Regions from separate parts of the Streptomyces nojiriensis genome, predicted to be linked through region 2. Evidence: riboswitches for the same ligand, from Rfam matches in the RefSeq annotation. Region 2 holds a riboswitch; each other region holds the start of a gene.
The links. Region 2 has a riboswitch for guanidine ahead of JYK04_RS04560 (MBL fold metallo-hydrolase). Riboswitches for the same ligand answer to the same signal wherever they lie in the genome.

Region 1: another riboswitch for guanidine. It lies ahead of JYK04_RS17335 (DMT family transporter); the one in region 2 lies ahead of JYK04_RS04560 (MBL fold metallo-hydrolase).
Region 3: another riboswitch for guanidine. It lies ahead of JYK04_RS37025 (Ohr family peroxiredoxin); the one in region 2 lies ahead of JYK04_RS04560 (MBL fold metallo-hydrolase).

The regions. Positions count from the first base shown of each region.
Region 1 covers NZ_CP071139.1:3,723,187-3,730,409, forward strand. The annotation lists gene JYK04_RS17325 (ABC transporter permease) at 72-875, opposite strand; gene JYK04_RS17330 (transglycosylase domain-containing protein) at 1,086-3,560, shown strand; gene JYK04_RS17335 (DMT family transporter) at 3,575-3,895, opposite strand; guanidine-III (ykkC-III) riboswitch at 3,927-3,992, opposite strand; gene JYK04_RS17340 (GroES family chaperonin) at 4,065-4,406, opposite strand; gene JYK04_RS17345 (DUF3618 domain-containing protein) at 4,450-4,815, opposite strand; gene bcp (thioredoxin-dependent thiol peroxidase) at 4,875-5,342, shown strand; gene JYK04_RS17355 (HNH endonuclease signature motif containing protein) at 5,476-6,120, shown strand; gene JYK04_RS17360 (HNH endonuclease signature motif containing protein) at 6,117-6,635, shown strand; tRNA gene JYK04_RS17365 (tRNA-Leu) at 6,683-6,755, shown strand; gene rdgB (RdgB/HAM1 family non-canonical purine NTP pyrophosphatase) at 6,810-7,223, opposite strand, start outside.
Region 2 covers NZ_CP071139.1:931,791-939,013, forward strand. The annotation lists gene JYK04_RS04545 (rhomboid-like protein) at 1-730, opposite strand, end outside; gene JYK04_RS04550 (MarR family winged helix-turn-helix transcriptional regulator) at 822-1,343, opposite strand; partial or broken gene JYK04_RS04555 (EamA family transporter) at 1,363-2,348, shown strand; gene JYK04_RS04560 (MBL fold metallo-hydrolase) at 2,297-3,175, opposite strand; guanidine-III (ykkC-III) riboswitch at 3,187-3,254, opposite strand; gene JYK04_RS04565 (F0F1 ATP synthase subunit B family protein) at 3,499-4,008, shown strand; gene JYK04_RS04570 (FAD-dependent monooxygenase) at 4,266-5,450, shown strand; gene JYK04_RS04575 (polysaccharide deacetylase family protein) at 5,476-6,318, opposite strand; gene JYK04_RS04580 (MsnO8 family LLM class oxidoreductase) at 6,572-7,223, opposite strand, start outside.
Region 3 covers NZ_CP071139.1:8,187,631-8,194,853, reverse strand. The annotation lists gene JYK04_RS37045 (AAA family ATPase) at 1-887, shown strand, start outside; gene JYK04_RS37040 (vWA domain-containing protein) at 903-2,087, shown strand; gene JYK04_RS37035 (hypothetical protein) at 2,249-2,440, shown strand; gene JYK04_RS37030 (hypothetical protein) at 2,463-2,678, opposite strand; guanidine-III (ykkC-III) riboswitch at 2,801-2,863, shown strand; gene JYK04_RS37025 (Ohr family peroxiredoxin) at 2,939-3,427, shown strand; gene JYK04_RS37020 (hypothetical protein) at 3,414-3,872, shown strand; gene JYK04_RS37015 (peptidoglycan recognition protein family protein) at 3,903-4,697, opposite strand; gene JYK04_RS37010 (nuclease-related domain-containing DEAD/DEAH box helicase) at 4,795-6,840, opposite strand.

The DNA of each region.
Region 1 (7,223 bases), 2.8 Mb from region 2:
CCCGGCCCCTCTCCCGGCCTCTCTCCCGGTCCGGCGCCCGCGCCGGTACCGCCTCCAGCTCCGCTTCGGCCTCAGCCACCCTGGACCACCACCTTCCGCGTCGCGGCCGACTGCAACAGCCGCCCCGTTCCCAGCAGTACGAGCGCCCACCCGGCCTGGAAGCCCAGCGCCTCGGCCGCGCCCCCGGCCCCCGCGTGCTTGCCCAGCAGGACGTCCATCGGCACCTGCAGCATCGCCGCCCACGGCAGGGTCCGCACGAACTCGCCGAACCCGCCCGGGAACACGGTCAGCGGCAGCAGCATCCCGGAGAAGAAGATCGAGGCGACGGTGGCCATGACGTTGATCCCCGCCCCGTCCATCAGCCAGAAGGCCACCAACCCCACCATGTAGCGCAGCGCGAAGCTCACCACCAGCGCCAGCAGTACGGACACCAGGAACAGCAGCCAGCGCAGCGGATCGGCGGGCAGCGCCAGCGGGAACGCCAGCGCCCCCGCCACCAGCGGCAGCACCCCGCGGCCCGCCAACTGGAAGCCAGCCCGGCCCAGATCGGCCGCGAGCCACCACATCTGGAGGTCCGCGGGCCGGTAGAGGTCGACCGCGATGTCGCCCGTCCGGATCCGCTCCTGGAGCTCCTCCTGGAAGCCGCCGCCGATCAGCGCGGCGGCGGCCAGCAGCGATTGGCTCACCCAGACGAAGGTCAGCGCCTGCGCCTGGTCGTAGCCGCCGAGCCCGGGCCGCTCGTCCCACAGCGCGATGTACGTGTACGCGACGATGAACCCGAACACGGTGTTGGTGAACACCCCGGCCGCGGTCGCCGTCCCGTAGGTGGCGTAGCGCCTGAATCCGCCTGCCACGACCGCCAGGTAGAGACCCACCGGCCGACGCGCTCCGTTCCGCACTCTCCGGCGCACCGTATCCCTCCGTTTCCCACGTCGTTCCTACGTCGGCCAAAGCGCGCGAGCTTAGTGCGGAGGGGCGAGCCACGCGACCGATTTATGCCCGTCCGGGGCGGAATCATCGGCCATCGGGTAGACACCATGAGGTACAGAAGTGGATATTTTGAACGGCGTCGAGGAGTCCTGGAGATGAGCGACCAGTCACCACCCCCGGGCTGGACCCCTCGCGACCCCGACACCCCGCCCGACGTGCCGCAGCCGCGGACGGAACCGCCGACACCACACCAGGCACAGCAGGCAGATCAGACACAGCAGACACGGCAGGCACAGCAGCAGTCGCCGCACCAGGGCGGACCGGGGCAGAAAGCCCGGCGCAGGAGAACCGGCTGGCGCCGCATCCTGCCCACCTGGCGCATGGTCCTCGGCGGCATCCTGCTCATCGCCCTGCTGATCGGCGGCGCCCTCGTGGCCGGCTACCTGCTGGTCGACATCCCGCCGGCCAACGCCGCGGCCACCGCGCAGTCCAACGTCTACCTCTACTCCGACGGCTCCCAGATCGCCCGCGACGGCGAGGTCAACCGCGTCAACGTACCGCTGTCGCAGATCCCCCGGACCGTGCAGGAGGCCGTACTGGCCGCCGAGGACCGGGACTTCTACTCCGAACGGGCGGTCGACCCCAAGGCGATGCTCCGCGCCGCCTGGAACACCGCGACCGGCAAGGGCACCCAGTCCGGTTCGACGATCACCCAGCAGTACGTCAAGAACTACTACTTGGGCCAGGAACAGACGATCAAGCGCAAGGTCAAGGAGTTCTTCATCGCGATCAAACTCGGTCGCGAGAAGTCGAAGAACTACATCCTCGAGGGCTACCTGAACACCAGCTACTTCGGCCGCAACGCGTACGGCATCCAGGCCGCCGCCCAGGCCTACTACGGCAAGGACGTAGGAAAACTCACCACCGCGGAGGGCGCCTACCTCGCCACCCTCCTCAACTCCCCCAGCGCCTTCGACGTCGTCTCCCACCCCCAGAGCCGCACCCGCGCCCTCGCCCGCTGGAACTACGTACTCGACGGCATGGTCAAGAAGGGCTGGCTGTCCCCCACCGAACGCGCGACGACACAGTTCCCCGAACCGGGCAAGGTCCGCGCGGCCGCCGGCCTCTCCGGCCAGCGCGGCTACCTCGTCGAAGCGGTCAAGGACTACATCGTCGACAACAAGATCCTCGACGACAAGACCCTCGCCGAAGGCGGCTACCGCATCACCACCACCCTCGACAAACGCCGCCAGAGCGCCCTCGTCGACGCCGTCGACGGCCAGATGGTCAGCAAGCTCGACCCCGCGAAGCGCAAGGCCGACCGGCTGGTCCGGGCCGGCGGGGTCTCCATCGACCCGGCCACCGGCAAGGTCCTCGCCATGTACGGCGGCATCGACTACACCAAGCAGTACGTGAACAACGCGACCCGCCACGACTACCAGGTCGCCTCCACCTTCAAGCCGTTCGTCTTCGCCACCGCCGCCGAGAACGGCTCCCGCACCCAGGACGGCCGCCGGATCACCCCGAACACGATCTACAACGGCGACAACAAACGCCCGGTCGTCGGCGGCCGCATCCGCTTCGCCCCCGAGAACGAGGGCCAGGTCTCCTACGGGAACATCAGCGTCAACACCGCCACCGACCTCTCCGTCAACGCCGTGTACGCACAGATGGCGGTCGACGTCGGCACCGCCAAGGTCAAGAAGACCGCCATCGACCTCGGCATCCCCGAGAACACCCCCAACTTCGTACCCGGCCCGGCCATGGCCCTCGGCACCCTGCAGGCCAGCGTCCTCGACATGACCCAGGCCTACGCCACCCTCGCCGACCACGGCCGACGCACCCCCTACACCTTCGTCGAGAAGATCACCAAGGGCGGCGAGACCATCCCCCTCCCCCCGCGCGCACCCACCCAGGCCATCAGCCGCGAAGCCGCCGACACCACCACGTCCATGCTGGTCAGCGTCGTGGACAACGGCACCGGCACGGCCGCCCTCGCCGCCGGCCACCCGGCCGCGGGCAAGACCGGCACCGGCGAACTCGACCGCTCGGCCTGGTTCGCCGCCTACACCCCGGACCTGGTCACCGTGATCTCGATGATGGGCCAGGACCCGGACACCGGAACCCTGGAATCCCTCTACGGCGCCCTCGGCGAGGCCCGCATCGGCGGCGGCGGCTACCCCGCCCGGATCTGGGCCGCGTACACCAAGACCGCCCTGGAAGGCACCGACCCCGTCGACTTCGACCTGGAACTCCAGCCCGGCGCCGCACCGCCCCCGCCGCCGCCCAGCCCGGAATCCAGCCCGCCGCAGGAGACCCCCGGCGAACCCTCGCCCAGCACCCCCGCGCGCCCGACCCGGCCCTCCCCGTCGAACCCGACGGGCGGCCGCAACCAAGGCGGACAGAACAACGGAGGCCAGAACCAGGGCGGCCAGGACAACGGCGGCCCGGTGAACGCAGGCCAGGACAACGGCGGCCAGGACAACGGCGGCACCACCCAGGGCGGCGACCAGGGCGGCACCACCCAGGGCACGCAAGGCAGCGCACAGGGCAGCACCCAGGGCAGTGCGCAGGGCAGCGACGGAGGCCCGGCCGAAGGCCCGCGCCCGCCGTCCGCGTTCCTGGAGTAGCCGAGACGGACCGGTCAGTGACCGGAGGTCGCCTTCAGCCCCACCACGGCGACCAGCAGCAGACAGATGAAGAAGATCCGGGCGGCGGTGACGGGCTCACCCAGCACCGCCATACCGAGCACGGCCGCACCGGCGGCGCCGATGCCCACCCACACCCCGTACGCCGTACCGATCGGCAGGGTCTTCGCGGCGTACGACAGCAGCACCATGCTCGCGACGATCCCGGCACCCGTGAACACACTGGGCCACTGCCGGGTGAAACCTTCGGTGAACTTCATGCCGATCGACCAGCCGACTTCGAGCAGACCGGCGACGAGAAGAAGAACCCATGCCATGACGGCACCTCCGAGACAACGAGCGGTACGGGGTGCGTCGTCTTGTCGTACCCGGTACGGCGCGTCTCGTCGGGGTTCTCCCCCACCGTAGCAAAAGGGCGCGAAAAGGGCCGGTGACCTGGGCCACCAGCCCTTCAGCACTTCAGCACTTCAGCACTTGGTCAACGCCTCAGAGGTACAGCCCGGTGGAGTCCTCCGACCCCTCCAGCCGCTCCGCGGCCACGGCGTGCAGGTCCCGCTCGCGCATCAGCACGTACGTCGCACCGCGCACCTCGACCTCGGCACGGTCCTCGGGGTCGTACAGCACCCGGTCACCGGGCTCGACCGTCCGGACGTTCTGCCCGACCGCGACCACCTCGGCCCAGGCCAGCCGCTTGCCCACCGCGGCCGTCGCGGGAATCAGGATGCCGCCGCCCGAGCGCCGCTCGCCCTCGGGCAGATCGGACTTCACGAGCACGCGGTCGTGCAGCATGCGAATGGGCAGCTTGTCGTGGGTGGTGTTCTCGCTCACGCCCCGAACCTACCTGCCCGCGCCCGTCCCGTACCCCTCAGGGTCATCCGCTCTTGCGGCGCGCCGACACCACGAGCAGCCCGACCAGGCTCACGGCGACCAGCGCGACGGGCACGATCCGGTCGACGCGCGGAGCCCCGTCGTCGTGGCGCAGGCCGTCGCGCACATCCGTCACGAACCGGTTCACCGCGGCGAAGGCCCGCCCGGCGGTCTGGTCGACGGACGAGGCGACCCGTGCCTTCGCGTCCCCGATGATCGTCTTCGGGTGCATGCGCACACCGATCTCGTCGAGCGTCTCGGCGAGCTGCTCACGGCGGCGGACGATGTCCGCCTCGATCTGTGCGGGGGTCCTGGCTTCCGGCACCGCGCTGCCTCCGTCGTCGTGGTCGTGTGGGGCGTAGTCCGCCATGAACAGTCTGTCAGCTTAGTCTCATGGCATACCGATCCCCTCCCGAGGAGAGTGTCACGATGAGCGAGCGACTCCAGCCGGGCGACACCGCCCCCGCCTTCACCCTGCCCGATGCGGACGGCAACGAGGTCTCGCTCGCCGACCACAAGGGCCGCAAGGTGATCGTCTACTTCTACCCGTCCGCGCTGACCCCGGGCTGCACGAAGCAGGCCTGCGACTTCACGGACAACCTGGCCTTCCTGACGGGACACGGCTACGACGTCATCGGCGTGTCCCCGGACAAGCCGGAGAAGCTTGCGAAGTTCCGCGAGAAGGAGGACCTGAAGGTCACCCTGGTCAGCGACCCGGAGAAGGAGACGCTGACGGCGTACGGCGCGTACGGCGAGAAGAAGCTGTACGGCAAGACGGTGACCGGGGTCATCCGCTCCACGGTGGTCGTCGACGAGGCGGGCAAGGTGGAGCACGCCTTCTACAACGTCAAGGCCACGGGCCACGTAGCCAAGATCATCAAAGACCTGGGCCTCTGACCCCCGCCCTCCCTCCGCAAACGGCCCGCGCCACCCGGCGCGGGCCGCTCCGTTTATCGGACGTAACTCCCCGCAATCTGGTCCGTTAATCCGTACGAGGCCACGAACGCGCGGCCGGAACGGAGGGGCCGGGGTGCCGATCAGCCCGTACACGCAGGAACGCCTCGCGGAGGCGGCGCGCACGTCGCGCACGCTGTCGGAGGCGCTGGAGAAGCTGGGGGTCGATCCGAAGAGCGGCTCGCGGCGCTATCTGCACGACCGCATGCGGAGGCTGGGCGTGGACACGTCCCACTTCGAGCGAGCGGAAGCCGTCAAGTGGACGAGGGAGATCCTGGCCGCGGCTGTCGCCGATTCGACGAACATGTGCCAGGTTCTGCGACACCTCGGCCTTGAGGTCGTGGGTGGCCACCACACGCACATCAGCCGGCGGGTCAAGGCATTCGGCATAGACACCTCCCACTTCGAACTGCCCTCTCCTGCCGGACGTCCCAAGACCCGGCGCAGCCCGGAGAGCCTTCTGGTCAAGCAGCACGGACCCGACGCCCGGCGCATGCAGAGCGAGCATCTGAAACGGGCGTTGGCCGCGCTGGGCGTGTCCGAGCTGTGCCAGATGTGCGGCACACCGCCGACCTGGCGGGGCCACCCGCTACCGCTGGAAGTGGACCACGTGGACGGGGACTGGCGGAACAACCTGCCCGAGAACCTACGGTTGCTCTGCCCCAACTGCCACTCGACCACCGACACATACCGTGGCCGAGCGAAGGGACGCCGTCGATGAGCACCGGAGAAGAACGCCACGCGCGCGAACGCCGGGACCACGGGCGCCGCGTCACCCCGGACCGGGAGGCGCTGCATGAGGCGGTCACGTCGTCGCATTCGCTGGCGGAGGTCCTCCGGCGCCTGGGCCACCGGTCCGGAGCCCACCGCGAGGCGCTGAAGCAGCGGATCGCCGAGGAGGGCCTCTCCACTTCCCACTTTCTCGGGCAAGCACATCGGCGTGGCAAGCCGGGGACCGTACCGATGAAGCCCGCGTCGGACATCCTGGTCAAGCATGACGGCAGGCGACGAACACGCACATACCTGCTGCGGCGAGCGCTTCGCGAGGTCGGGGTTCCGGAGCTCTGCGGCATGTGCGGAACGCCGCCCGAGTGGGGCGGGCGGCCCATGACCTTGGAGATCGACCACGTGAACGGCGACTGGAGCGACGACCGTCAGGAGAATCTGCGGCTGCTGTGCCCCAACTGCCACGCGATCACCAACACCTGGTGCCGGGGAGGCCTGCGCAGCCACTGAATCCGCTCCCGTGCACGGCGTGACGCGCAGTAGAGTGTCTCTGGCGCGCGCCCGTACGCCAACGGCTGAGCGGTGGTCTTTAGGTGGCCATGTATGTCGGTTCGAATCCGACCGGGCGTACCCAGTACAACGAGGCCTGGCCTCCCGGGACTCGGGAGGCCAGGCCTCGCCGCGTCAGCCCAGGAGGGCGCGGACGAAGGGGACCAGGGCGCGGAAGGCCTGGCCGCGGTGGGAGATGGCGTTCTTCTCCGCCGGGGTCAGTTCCGCGCACGTGCGGGTGTCGCCCTGCGGCTGGAGGATCGGGTCGTAGCCGAAGCCGCCCGTGCCGGACGGGGTGTGGCGGAGGGTGCCGAGGAGGCGGCCCTCGACGACGCGTTCCGTGCCGTCCGGGAGCGCCAGGGCCGCCGCGCACGCGAAGTGGGCCCCGCGGTTCTCGTCCGCGATGTCGCCGAGCTGGGCCAGCAGCAGGTCCAGGTTGGCCTTGTCGTCGCCGTGGGTGCCGGCCCAGCGCGCCGAGAAGATGCCGGGGGCGCCGTGCAGGACGTCCACGCAGAGGCCGGAGTCGTCGGCGACCGCCGGGAGGCCGGT
Region 2 (7,223 bases):
GCCGCTGCCCGGAGCCGGTCGCGGCGCGGGACGGCGCGGTAGCGCGGACCCGTTGACGTCTGAGGGCCGGGACCCCCAACAGCCCGAACCCGAGGGCCGCCGCCGTGAGATGGCCGACGGTGGTGAAGTCCGGCAGCGGCCCGCTCCAGTCGGCTCCGCCGAGCGGCCAGGCGATGACGAAGGCGGCCCAGGGAAGGCGGCCCCGGCGCGGCAGGGCGAGCGTGCCGATCGCCAGCACGGTCTGGGCTCCGTAGCTGACCCCGTAGTCCAAGGCCTGCCGGACGGCCGCCGGATACCAACCGTGCCGCAACGCAACGGCGATGACGACAGCGGTGAGCAGGGTGGCCGCGACGTGCCCGCCGAGGAACACGGCCACGGCGCGCACCCTCCCCCACCGGTGCTCCACCCAGGCCAGGAAGCAGCAGACGCCGAGGCCCAAGGTGATCAGCGTGCCCACGAAGTCGGTCGAGGTGACGTCCGTGAGCGTACCGTCGAAGAACAGCGCGCTGCCGAGCAGCGCGGGCACCGGATGGTCCTGCAGGTTGTCCAGGTTGGTGCTGACGTGGCCCAGCACGGCGGCCGCCCGTTCGGTGGACAGGCCGTGGCCGACCCAGGCGTGGCTGCCCAGGAGCAGGCAGACGTAGGCGAGGGTCAGCGGCGCGCGGCGCGGGTACCCCCGCACGGCGCGGACGAGCCCGTCCAGAGCACCCCGCAGTGACTGAGAGTTCATACCGTGGCATTCTCCAGGTCGCACCGAGGGCCGGGATCGGCGGGTGCCGGCGGGTGCCGGCGGCCGTCCCGGTCGGGGCCGGGCCCCCGTGTCAGTCCTCCAGGCGGGACAGCCAGGTGGCGAGCAGCGTTTCGAGTACCGCGGCCTCCTCGGGCGTCACGAGGTCCAGCAGGCGGCGTTCGTTGCGCATGTGGTCGGTGAACGCCCGGTCCACGAGGTCGCGTCCGGCCGAGGTGAGGGCGACGATCCGGCCGCGCTGGTCGTCGTCGGAGCGTCGGCGGGTGACGAGTCCGGACCGCTCCAGGCGGTCGATCCGCTTGGTCATCGCACCGGTGGTGACCATGGTGTGCGCGGCGAGCTCGCCCGGCGCCCGCTCGAAGGGCTCACCTGCACGGCGCAGTGCGCACAGGACGTCGAACTCCCCCTCGCTGAGGCCGTAGCGGTCGTAGACGAGGCCGAGTTCCGCGCCGAGCCGGTCGGCGAGGCGGTGCAGTCGGCCGATCACGCCCTGTGGGCCGACATCGAGGTCAGGCCTTTCGCGACGCCAGTCGGCCTGGATCCTGGCCACCCGGTCCAGGGGCGGATCGTGCTCGACGGACATTTTTGCTTCCATGGAAGCTATATTACCTTCCATGGAAGCAAATGTGCGCTGGGTGGCGCTGACCGCAGTGGCACCGGTGGCCTGGGGAGCCAACTACTTCGTCACCCATGAGTTCCTGCCTGCGGACCACCCGCTGTACGGGGCCGCCCTGCGGGCGCTGCCGGCCGGCCTGGTCCTGCTGGCGCTGTGCCGTCGGCGGCCGCACGGCGCGTGGTGGGGGCGGTCCGCCCTGCTCGGGCTGCTCAACGTGAGCGTGTTCTTCTTCCTCGTCTCACCGCCTCCCAGCTGCTGCCGACGAGCGTGGCCGCGACCGTCATGGCCGCCTCCCCCTTGATCATGATGCTCGCCGCCTGGCCCCTGGTCGCCGAGCGGCCCGGCATCGCCCACCTGGCGGGCGCCGTGATCGGGCTGGGCGGGGTGTGCCTCATGCTGCTCGGGGGCGTGGGCGGGATCAGCCTGCCGGGCGTCCTGGCCTCGGCCGCGGCGGTGCTGGTGTCGTCCGTCGGCCACGTCCTGGCCAAGCGGTGGAACACCGGCGCCGACGGGGACACCGGCGCCGGTGTGCTCGCGTCGACCGCTTGGCAGCTCACCGCCGGAGGCCTGCTCCTGCTGCCGGTGGCCGTGGCCGTCGAGGGCGCCCCGCCACCGATGTCCCCGTCGGCCCTGCTCGCGTTCTGCTACGTCGGCCTGGTCGCCACCGCGCTGGCCTTCGCCATCTGGTTCGCCGGCCTTCGCCGCCTGCCCGCCGGGACGGTCGGTCTGATAGGGCTGCTCAATCCGGTCACCGGCGTACTGCTCGGGACGGTGGTCGCCGGGGAGGTGCTGACGGGCCGACAGCTGTGCGGACTGGCACTCGTACTGGGCGCGGTCGCCCTCGGCCGGCCCCCGGGCAGAGGCGGACGGGCGAGCCGGGGTACGGCGGCGGGCGGCGGACGAGCACGTCGCGAAGGTCAGGTGGGCGCGGCTCAGTCGTCCGGGCAGAGGACGAAGAGGGGGAAGGCCAGCCGTCGGGGCTGAGTGCCGATCTCGTCGAGTGCGGCGCGGATCTCGTGCAGGTGGTCGGTGGTCATCTGCAGTGGGGGTTCGTGGGGCTGGTAGGTGGTGCGGACCGGGTAGTCCACGCCCGGTTCGGTGGTCATCTCGATGTGACAGCCCATGACGTGGGTGACCGGTCGGCGTTCGCAGAACTCGATCAGCCGGTCGATGGTCCGGGTGAACGCGTGCCGATCCTGGATGTAGAGGCGGCCCGGATAGACCGTGTCGCCGGTGAGCAGGAACCCGGTCCACGGGTCGTAGTACGTGACGGCGCTCTCGTGGTGCCCGGGGGTGGCCAGGCACTCGAGCCCGCGGCCGCCCAGATCGACCCTAGCCGTGGCGGTGGGGTTCTCGTCGAATCCGAAATGCTTCCAGGCCGTGGGCAGGTCTGCCGCGACCACTGTGGTGTCGGGACGGCCGGCGAACTGGCCGTCGCCCGCGGTGTGGTCGCCGTGGGCATGGGTGTGCAGCACCAGCAGGTGGTACTCCTGGCGGGGGTGGCGGGCGAGCCAGCCGTCGACGAGCCGGTCCACCACCGGGCGCAAGGGGAAGAACTCACCGGACGCAGTGGCCCCGGTATCGATCAGCACCGCCCGGTCGTTGCCGAACAGCAGGAAGAGAAACGGCGCTTCGTAGTCGATCGCCATGTTCTGCCGCAGGATGACCGTGTGCTCGTCGTACGCGTAGACCTGGATGTCCGGGTCGGTGTTGTGCTTGGCCGATGGTGAGCCGTGGATCCAGCGGACGTCCAACTCGCGAGGCCGAGAAGCCGGGCTGTCGAAATCGATGAAGGACGTGCCTTCAGCCATGACGCCTCCTGCGTGCGTCGTCTTGGCGGGCCGGGTACGGCGCACATCTCGTCCGGGGTGGGCACGTACGAGCCTCCGCCGCGACGCTACCACGAGATTGATCCACTGCCCTGGTGGTGCCCGGCGCCCGTGCGGCGACGGCAGTGCCCTTCGCCGAGAAACCTCGGTAGGAATGTGTGAAATTCATTCGTCGGCATTTCGCCGGCCGCTCGGCACCACAGCAGCTGACGTCACCTCACATTGCCTGCCCGACCGCCGATTTCAGGCCATGAGGCCATGGCAATTCGAAGCGGTAGCCGATAGCGCACCGCTACGATTCGATCATGGGACCCCTGAAACCGAATCTCATTGAACTCATAGTCGGCCTCATCGCCTTCTCCGTGGTCTTCGCGACCCTGGCCAAGGTCCTCCTGCCGAGGATCAACAGGACCCTCGCCGAGCGCGAGGAGGCCACCGCGGGCGCGCTCGAGCGGGCCGAGGTGGTCCAGAGGGAGGCGCAGCGCCTTCGGACCGAGTACCAGGCGGAGTTGAGTGCCGCCCGTCACGAGGCCGCCCAGATCCGCCAGGCCGCACACGAGGAGGGCCTCACCCTCCTCGCCGCCGTCCGCTCGGAGGGGCAGAAGGCGCGCGAGGACATGGTCGCCGCGGCCACCGTGCAGCTGGAGGCCGACCGGGTGATCGCCGAGGCGGAGCTCCGCGAGCACGTCCTCGGGCTGGCCACCGAGCTGGCCGGCCGCATCATCGGCGAACCGCTCACCGACGTCGACCGTGCCCGCGCCGTCGCCGACGAGTTCTTCGCCGAGACCGAGGCCGAGGCCGACACCAAGGGCTGAGTCCACGGCCGCTCCCGCGCACCAGGTCCGGGACGGGCGCGTGCTCCGTCACCCCACCATTCCAGCCCGTCTCTTCCGGATCTTGCCGGGCCCGCGACGCCCGGCACCGCACCTGGCCGCGTTGTCGGGGCACCCGAGTACGTCCAGTACACGGGCGCCCCTCCGCCTTGCCCTGCACGGCACCGGACGCCGCGGGCTCGGCCGACAAGATCCGAAAGAGACGGCCTAGAGTGGGGCCCCGAACGGAGAGGTGGGCGATGACGAACCGTCACGCGGTGGTGGTCGGAGCCGGAATCGGCGGCCTCACGGGCGCCGTCGCACTGCACCGCCGGGGCTGGCGCGTGACCGTCTGCGAACGCTCCCCCGAACCCCCCGTCACCGGCGCCGGCATCGGCCTCGCCCCCAACGCCCTGCGCGCACTCGACGCGGTCGGCGTCGATGTCTCCCGAGCGATCGGCGGCGCCGTACCCGCGACGATGGGCGTGCGGCGCCCCGACGGCCGGTGGCTCACCCGGGCGGGCACCGCCGACATGGCGGCCCGCTACGGCATGGCGCCCCTCGCCGTCCCGCGCCCGGCCCTCACCGCCACCCTCGCCGCCGCGCTGCCGCCGTCCGCCCTGCGGTACGGCACCGAGGTGACCGGGGTCGACGATGCCGAGGACCGGCCGACCGTCCGTACGGCGGCGGGCCCGGGCATCCGAGCCGATCTGGTCGTCGCCGCCGACGGCATCCACAGTCCGCTGCGCCGCGCGCACTTCCCCGCGCACCCCGGACTGCACTATCTCGGTGAGACGGCCTGGCGGACCATCGTGGACGCCCCGGACCTGCGGATACCGGCCATGAGCGAGACGTGGGGGCGGGGGGAGCGGTTCGGGGTGACCCCCCTCGTGGACGGCCGCTACTACCTCTACGCCACCGCGGTCGTCCCGCCGGACACCCGTCTCACCGACCCGCGCACCGAACTGCGGCGGCGCTTCGGCACATGGCACGACCCCATTCCGGCGCTGCTGGACCGCGTCGGGCGCCAGGGCGCTGCCGATGTCCTGCGGAACGACCTCTACGACCTGGCCGCCCCGCTCCCGTACCTGCACCACGGCCGGATCGCCTGGCTGGGCGACGCGGCCCACGCCATGGCCCCCAACCTGGGGCAGGGCGGCTGCCAGGCCATCGAGGACGCTGTGGTCCTCGCCCGTCTGCTGCCCGCCGGAGAGCGCGGCGACGGCGGGGACACCGCCGTTCCGGCCGCCCTCGCCGCGTACACCGCCGCCCGCCACGCCCGCACCGACGCCGTGCGCCTTCGTGCCCGCCGCGTCGGACGGCTGGGCGTGCTGCGCAACCCGGTCGTGGTGGCCGTCCGTGATCTCGCGGTCCGGGTCACCCCGGCCCGTCTGGCCCTGCGCGGCATGGACGACCTCTTCAACGGGTTCCGCCTCCCCGCGTAGCGGTGGGGGCGGTCCGGGACGGCCCTCAGGTGGTGCGGGCTGGGAAGGAGAAGCTGTAGCCCTGCTCCGTGAGCCAGGGCAGGTACTCCTTCAGCGCGGCGACGGTCTCGCTGCGGTCGCCGCCGCCGTCGTGGAAGAGGACCGTCGGCTGCCGGGGGAGCTTGCCCTCCACGGAGGAGAGGATGGCCTTCAGGCCCGGCCTGCTCCAGTCCTGGGGATCGACGCTCCAGCCCAGCGGCCGCATCCCGCTCGCGGCGGCGATCGCGCGGCTGTCCGGGGTGAAGGCTCCGCCCGGCGCGCGGTAGTAGGCGACCGGGACCCCGGGAACCGCCTTCTCGATCATGGCCTTGCCGTCGAGGATCTGCTGCCGCTGGTAGGCGACGGGCTTGTGGTCCATCGTGACGTCGTGGTCGACGGAGTGGTCGCACAGCCGGTGCCCGTCGGCGGCAACCGCACGCACCAGCTCCGGGTACTTCTGCGCCTTGGTGCCGATCATGCAGAAAGTGGCCTTGACGTGGTTCTTTCGCAGCGTCTCCAGGACCTGGGGCGTCCAGCGGGGGTCCGGACCGTCGTCGATGGTGATCGCGACCTGGCGGCCCGCGCCCTGTGCCAGCCGGGAGATCCCCAGCGGGACCCCGGAGGCGCCCTGAGCGGCACCGTGGGCGGCACTGTGCGCCGGGCCCTGGGCGGTGCCTGCGGTGCCGGCCGGTGCGGAGTGGCCGGACGGGGGCGCGTCCGGGGTGCGGACCACCGAGCCGTCGGTGGCGGCGTACGCCGGGGTGCCGGCTGCCGCCAGGAGCCCGAGGAGGGCGGCCGCAGCGACGTACCCCGCCCGTCGACGACGTGCGGAACTGGTGGTGATGCGCATGGACGTGCTCTTCCTTTGCCCTCGGCCCCCGGATCTCGCTGGTCGATCCAGGCTAGGTCATCCGTTCGGAGCCCCACCTCGACCAAATGGCCCGTTTTGTGTGGTTCAGGGCACACGGGTCCCCCGGCGAGCGGCCGACAGCCTCGGAGCGCCAACGGCTGTGGCCACTCCCGTGGTGCCGCACCCCGTGTGAGCAGTGTCACGGCCCGCCCACGCCGCGGGGCCGTGCGGAGCACCGCAGGGCTCCCGCCTCCTAGGGCGCCGTCATGGCTCCGCAGTGCTTCTTGATGAGCGCGTACGAGGCGATGCGGTCGCCGAGGTCGTAGACGGGCGTGGCCAGCATCAGCTCGTCCGCCCCGGTCCCGGCGGCCAGGTGTGCGAGCCGCGCCACGACGGTCTCGGGCGTGCCGACGGCCTGCTGGGCGCGGAAGCCCGCCAGTGCCTGCCGCTCCTGCTCCGTGAAGGGGTGGGTGGCCGCCTGCGCGGGGGTGGGGAAGGGGATCTGGCTCTCCCCCCTCAGGAGGCCGGCCTTGACGACGTTCATCGGCCCGGCACGACGGACGGCTTCCTCCTCCGTCTCCGCGCACACCGCCTCCACGCACAGCAGCACCCGGGGCCGCTCGCACCAGCGGGACGGGGAGAACGCCGACCGGTAACGCTCCAGAACGGCAAGGGTGTTGTCCGGCCTGATGTGGTGCGCTACGGCGACCGGCAGCCCGAGTTCCGCGGCGAGCGCGGCCCCTGCGGGGCTGGAGGCCAGCAGCCACGGCTCCGGCAGCGGACCCAGTGCCACCTCGTCCACCAGGAACGAAAGGATGGCGGCCACGTCGTCCCGGTACTCGGCATCCGTCGCCGGGTCGCCGCCGCGGCGCAGTGCCCGCGCGGTGGCGTCGTCGAACGTGCCG
Region 3 (7,223 bases), 7.3 Mb from region 2:
CGCCGGACTGGGCGGTACGCCTCGCCCGCACCGGCCACGGACTGCTGTTCTTCGACGAGTTGTCCTCCGCCCCGCCGGCCGTGCAGGCGGCCCTGCTGCGCGTGGTCCTGGAGCGCCGGGTCGGCAGCCTCGAACTGCCGCCGGCGGTACGGATCGTCGCCGCGGCCAATCCGCCGGCCAGCGCCGCGGACGGCTGGCACCTCAGCCCGCCGCTCGCGAACCGCTTCGTCCACCTCGACTGGACGCACAACCCGCGCACCGTGGCCCGCGGCATGGCAGGCACCTGGCCCGAGGTGGCGATCCCGGCCGTCGATCCCGCCAAGACCTCCGGGTCGGTCGCCCGGGCCCGCGGCGCCGTCTCCGGGTTCCTCACCGCCCGGCCGGGCCTGGTCCACCACATGCCGGCCGAGGCCGCCGGACGGGGCCGCGGCTGGCCCTCCCCGCGCACCTGGGAGATGGCCCTGCGGCTGCTGGCCACGGGGTACGCGGCGTCGACGGGCCGGGAGGCACTGGCAGCCGCGCTCACCGGCGCCGTGGGTGAAGCCGCCGGGATCGAACTGCTCTCGTACCTCGAACACCTCGACCTGCCCGACCCGGACCGGGTGCTGGCCGACCCCGACGCCTTCGCCCTGCCCGAGCGCGGCGACCGGCAACTGGCCTTCCTCATCGCCGTGGTCGCGGCCGTGCAGAGCGAGCTCACCCGCCCCCGGTGGGAAGCGGGCTGGGTGGTCCTCGCCAAGGCCGTGGACGCGGGCGTGCCCGACGTCGCCGCCCGAGCCGCCGCCGACCTCGCCGCGATGCGCGACCTCGACTGGCCGGTTCCCGCCGGCATCGACGCGTTCGTGGAACTGCTCCAGCTGTCCGGCTCGCTGCCGGGCGGCGGCTGAGCCCGGTCCCCCGCCGTGCGCCCGGAGCTGGACCGCGCGAAGCTGCTGGCGGCCCGTTACAAGGCCGCCGAGACCCGTCCGTACCTCGCTTCCGCGCTGTACGCCCTGACCGTCGTCCCCTCGGCCGACGTGCGCACCATGGGCGTCGACCGGCACTGGCGCTGCTACGTCTCGCCCGCCTTCGTCGAGGCGACCCCGGTGGCCGCACTGGCCGGGGTGTGGATCCACGAGGTGGCGCACCTGCTGCGCGACCACCACGGCCGGGCCGACCGCCTGCCCGCCGCCGACCAGCGCGATCAGGTCCGGATCAACATCGCCCAGGACTGCGAGATCAACGACGACCTGCTGGCCGACGGACTGGTGCTGCCCGAGGGCCGGATGGAGCCCAGGCTCTACGGGCTGCCCACGGGCGGCCTGTTCGAGACCTACCTGCCGGCGATTCCCCCGACGCCCCACGGCCCGGACTGCGGTTCCGGTGCGCACGGCACCCCCCGGCCCTGGGAGCTGGGCGAGGAGGGCGGCCCCGCCCGGGTCGGCCCGGTGGAGGCCGAGGCCCTGCGCCGGCAGACCGCCGAGGCCGTACGGGCCCACCGGCGCAGCCGGGGACGGGTCCCGGAGGGCTGGGCCCGGTGGGCCGAGGAAGTTCTGGAGCCGTCCGTCGACTGGCGCCAGGCCCTGGCGGGAGCGGTCCGCGAGGCCGCGGCCTGGGCGGCCGGCGCGGTGGACTACACCTACCGCCGCCCCTCGCGCCGGACACCCGCGCTCGGCGGCCGGGTGGTGCTGCCCAGTCTGCGCAGGCCGCTGCCGCGGGTGGCCGTCGTCATCGACACCTCCGGATCGATGGGCCCCGACGACCTCGCGGCCGCCCTCGCCGAAGTCACCGGCGTCCTGCGGGAGGTGGGCGTCGGCGGCAACCGGGTCGCCGTCCTCGCGTGCGACGCCGACGTGCATGCCGTGACCCGGGTGCGCAGCGCCGGCGAGGTGACCCTGGCCGGCGGCGGGGGCACGGACATGCGCGTCGGCATCGGCGCGGCCCTGGCCCTGCCCGACCGGCCGAACGTCGTGATCGTGCTGACCGACGGCTACACGCCGTGGCCGCAGGAGACGCCGTCCTGCCGGCTGATCGCGGCGCTGATCGGCAACACCCCTCCCGCGCCCCCGTCCTGGGTGGAGACCGTACGCGTCGACCTGGCCGTGTGAACCCAAGTGACGCGCCTGCGGCGGCCTTTGCCGGCACGGGCACCGGCGCGGGCGCCGTCGCGGCCTCCACGGCAGCTCCAGTCACCCTCTGTGTTTAACGTCCCGCAATTCGGTAACAAGATGTAGTGACAGGAAGTCAATACTCGACGAAAGGCAGGACCATGAATCTCGTCAACGTGCTCATCCTCGTCGCGGTCCTCGCACTTGTCGGCCTTCTGATCGCGGCCCCCAGCGCCACCGTGCGGCGCAACCCGTTCCCGGGCCGGCGACAGCGAGCCGGCCATCGCCGCTCGGACGCTCCCCGGTCGACCCGGGTGCCCGGTCAGCGGGGCGTCCAGCACCACGCGCCCTGACCCCGGGCACGGCGGCCGGCCGTCAGACGGTTTCGGTGGCGAAGAGCTCCAGGTGGGCGCAGTGCGGGCAGCGGTAGGCCTCGATGCGCCGCCGGGGCTTCCCCAGCCGTTTGGCACCGCCGAACATGCCGCGTTCCAGCGCTCCGGCGATCCAGCGCGCGTACCCCCGGGCCCCCTCCCCGGCGTCCTCGACGAAACCCGGCTCCAGGCCGACGCCACCGCAGTACGTACATCTCATCGCGTCCACGGGACGAGTGTAGGAAGGGGGCCGCGGCGCCGGCGGCCGGGCCGGCTCCGCGGCCCGTGAGGAACTTCACCGCGGAGGATGTCCGCGGACCGCGGCCCGCGTTGCTAGATTGTCCGGCGGCCGGTCCAAGGCCCCGGACGAGATGCGCCGTACCCGGTTACGCACGACGACGCACGAGGTGCCGCACCAGCGGCGCCGTCCGCTGTCCGCACCCGGGCAGCGTCCTCGTCGAGCAAGATGGGCCGTACGCCATGACCGTGCCACTCACCAGCAGCCTGTACCGGACGACCGCGCACGCCGCGGGGGGACGTACCGGATCCGTCCGCACGGACGACGGACGTCTGGACGTCCGCCTCGCCCCGCCGCGCAAGAAGGTGCCCGGCACCACCAACCCCGAGCAGCTGTTCGCGGCCGGTTTCGCCGCCTGCTTCACCTCCGCGCTCGCGGAGGTCGCCGCCGAGTTCGGGGCGGACGCCTCCACCGCACGCGTGGCCTGCGAGGTCCGGCTCGGCACCACGGACACGCCCGCCGGCTACGGCCTCGCGGTGACGCTCACCGTCGCCCTGCCCGGGTGGCGGGAGGCGGACCTCCAGCCCCTGCTGCACCGGGCGGACGCGGTCTGCCCGTACTCGCAGGCCGTACGCGGCAACGTACCCCTGACGCTCCTGGCCGTGGACGGGACCGCCGAGACCGCTGAGACCGCCGAGAACGCCGAGGCCGCCGCCGATGACCGCGCCTGAGCCCGGGCCGGGCGGGCAGGTCCCCGACGGCTCCGACGGCCCCGGCGTTCCGGTGCCCGAGCACGGCGCCTGGCTGCGGCGGGGCATCAGCCGGGACGGCGGACCCCTCGTCGAGGACCGCGAAGTGGTGTGGCTGCAGGCCGGGTCGTACTACGCCGACAGCCGGGGCTTCGCCGGTACGACGTCCTTCGACGGCTCCCGGGTGCACTTCCACCACCTCACGGGCGAGCCCGGCGAAGACGCCGGCACCTTCCGGTGGGACGGTGCGAACCTCGTCGAGCGGGGCACCAACCCGGACGGCAGCACCTTCCTGGAGATCTGGACCCCGCTGGCCGGCGCCGACGGCGCCTGCGGCTCCTGGTCCGGCCCGGACCACCACGTGGTGCGCGTCGGCCACCACGTGGTGCATGTCGATTCCCGTGCCGGTACGTACTGGCGGCTGTAGCCCCGGAGGGCCCGGGGCTGCGGCGCACCGTCAGGGCAGGAGACCCGCCGGGAGGTATTCCGCGTACTCCGAGGCCGGCCGGCCGGTGGCCTGGCGGACCAGGTCGTCGATGGGGTCGGTCTCCTCCTGCGGCGCGGGCGCGCCGAGGCGGGCGGCGACGTCCTTGCGGAGGGTCGGGAGCAGGGCGTAGAGGCGGTCGCCGGGACAGGAGGTGGCGTTGAAGTCGCGGTGGCCGTAGATCTCCGACGCGGACAGGCCGTACTGGTCGCAGATGTGGGCGCACAGGTCGGCCAGGGCCGCGTACTGCGCCGCCGGCGGGTCCTGCGAGGTGTACGTGCCCTCGTTCTCGATGCCGATCGACACGGTGTTCTGCCCGACGCAGTGCGCCGCGCGGACCTGGCGGGTGCCGGCGCGCAGCTCCGCCAGGCTGTTGTGGCGCCCCTCCAGCACGAAGGCCCCGCGGCTGACGGTGAAGTGCTGACCCGTGTCGATCCAGCCCTGCGCGTCCATGTGGTACGTCTGGATCGCGCGGGCGAGGGCGACGGCGCGCTGCTTCGAGTAGTCCGTCACGTTCGCCGTCGCCGTGTGGTGGACGATGATCCGCTCCGGGCCGTTGTCCAGGACGACGACGGGTTCGGACGCCTCCCGCGCACCCCAGGCGGCGCAGCCGATGATGTCCGGGGCGGCGGCGGAGTACGCCCGCCCCGCCGTGGCGAGCGGCAGTGCCGCGGCGGCGGTCAGGGCGAAGGCTCCCGTGAGGACCGACCGGCGGGTGTACGGGGCCGCGGCGCGCGCCGCCGGCTGGTGCAGTGCGGAGAAGGTCATGCGGCGCCATTGAAGGGGACTCCCCCTCCACCGGCCGCGCAGACACACCGCGCGACCCCCCGGACTGTCCCCGACCGGCCGCGCCGGGACGGCTCCCCTACGCGGTGACGCTGCCGAGCCAGAGCAGGTCACGTGCCCGGGTCATCGCCACGAAGAGCTGGCTGCGGAGCAGTTCCGCACGCTCCCGGGCCGTCTCCGAGGTCTCCGTGCCGCCCGCCGTGCCGGCCGGCGTCCCGTTCGTGAACACCGCGTCGTACCGGGGCAGGAGGACGTTCTTGAACTCCAGGCCCTTGGCCCTGCGATAGGTGCCGATCTTCACCGCGTCGACCGCACGGCCGTCGTAGTGCTCCAACTGGCACACCGGGATGCCCGCCTGGGTGAGCAGCCGCTGGTAGTGGCCGATGGCACGCATGGAGGGGCACAGCAGGGCGGTGTCGGCCCGCGCACCGTCGGGCAGGGAACGCAGGGCGTCCAGGAGTTCCCCGTCGTGGGCTTCCACCGTGGGCCGGGTGACGCGTACGACGTCCCCGTCGTGGTAGGTGAGGTCGACGTCGCGGCGGCCCGGGGTGCGTTCGCCGTCGAGGTCCTCGAAGGCGTCGTCGGCCACGACGGTGAGGGCCGCGTCCAGGATCTGTTTGCTGTTGCGGTAGTTGGTGCGCAGCACCTGTCCGCGGTCGCCGCGGATGTCGATGCCCGCGTCGGTGAGGCGGAAGCCGCCCGGGTACACGGTCTGCTGGCCGTCGCCGACGAGCAGCAGACCGTTCGGTGCGTCGCCGACGAGCGCGTGCAGCAGGCGTACGCCGACGAGCGTGAGGTCCTGGACCTCGTCCACGACGACGGCCGCATAGAGGGGCCGCTCGCGCCGGCGTACCGCTTCGGCCAGCGCCAGGGAGAGGACGTCGTTGAAGTCGTGGACGCCGCGCTCGCCGCGCAGCGCTTCGTACGCCTCGTACAGCTCCCACATCGACTGCCGGTGCGCACGGTGCAGGCGCGCCTTCCGGCGCCGCCTGGGGACGGTCACGTACTCCTCGAAGCGGGTGAGGCCCCGCCCCTTGATGACGTAGTCGATCTCTTCGCGCCAGTAGGCGGGGGCCGGGTCGAGGTCGGCCAGGGGGCTCCGGCGGCCGACGTTCTTCCAGGCGAGGCTGAAGGCGGTCTCGGCCTTGTCCCCGTGCAGCCGTACCGGTATCCCCCGCTCCTGCAGGAACTCCTGCGCCCAGGAGTGGAGGCTGCGGAAGTCCACGCGGTCGGCGACGGCGGGGGCCATGGCCTTGAGGAAGGTGCTCTGCACCCGGGGCAGGTTGTTGGCGAAGGTGACGTACAGGATGCGGCCGGTCGTCCGCCGGGCCAGGTGGGCCGCACGGTGCAGGGCGACGACCGTCTTGCCGGTACCCGCCGGTCCGCTGATGCGGGCCGGGCCCGCCCAGTTGCGGCGCACCAGCGCCACCTGATCGGGGTGGAGGAAGGTCATCCACTGCTCGATCGGCGCCTCCATCGCCCCCTTCAAGACCGCGTCGCGCAGCCCATCCAGGTCGAACAGCCCGTCCGGGGAGCCCGGTCGGTGGTGTTCGGGCGCCGGCGGCGGCTGGTCGACCGCCGATCCGGCGTAGCCCGGGAACACCCGCTCGAGATGGTCGGCGATCGCCCGGACCGACTCCGCGCGCAGCCGGTGCCGCTGCGAGAGCAGCACGGGGCCGATCTCGCGTTCGCCCAGCAGCCGGATCCGGCCGCGGCTCGCGTCGAGACGCCGCCCGGCGAGCACCATGAGCGGCTGGACCGCCACCGGTGACATGCCGAGGGACGCCACCGCGCTCTCGGCGGCCTTCGTGGCGGCGAGCAGGCCGGTGGCCCGTCCGTCGCCCGGCTCGCCGCCGGCGGTGACCTGGAGGACGAAGACACCGCCGGGCCCGACGAGCAGCATGTCCGCGTCGGCGGTCCGGGTCCCGGACCACTGCCGGTCGACGAGCAGCCGCCATCCGCGTGCGGTCAGTACCAACAGCTGGGCGAGGACGCGCTGTTCGCCCTCGCCGACCGCGCTCCACCGCAGGGCCTGCCGACGGGCGGCCTCCCACTGCTCCCGGAGCAACCGCTCCTGCCGCCGCGCGTCCTGCGCCCGCTGCGATCCCGCCCCGCCTGCCCCCATACCAGCCCCCCTCGTACGCGGAGTGACGATCATAGGGCGCAACGCAAGCGCACCGGCAGGGCGCGTACCGGGCCGGCGAGCGGCCTCGGAACGTGCGTGGGACAGCCCTCGGGCGGAGGACTACACTCGAAAGGAGGTGGGGGCCGCAACTGCGGGAGCACCCGAATCCCGTGGTTACGCGCCAGAGCGCGACGGCGATACGTCCACGCGCTGGTCCGACGTCCGCGGCCGGTCGACACAGCGTGACAACGGCTGCGGCCACAGCCTCACCTCGGCGTACGGGCCGACAAGCTCTCATGACATCAGTGCACGAGGCATGTGGGCCGTGCGCAGCATGCCAGGTCCTGTCGGCCTGCTCTGCGGGCAGTTCCGTACCGGCCGGG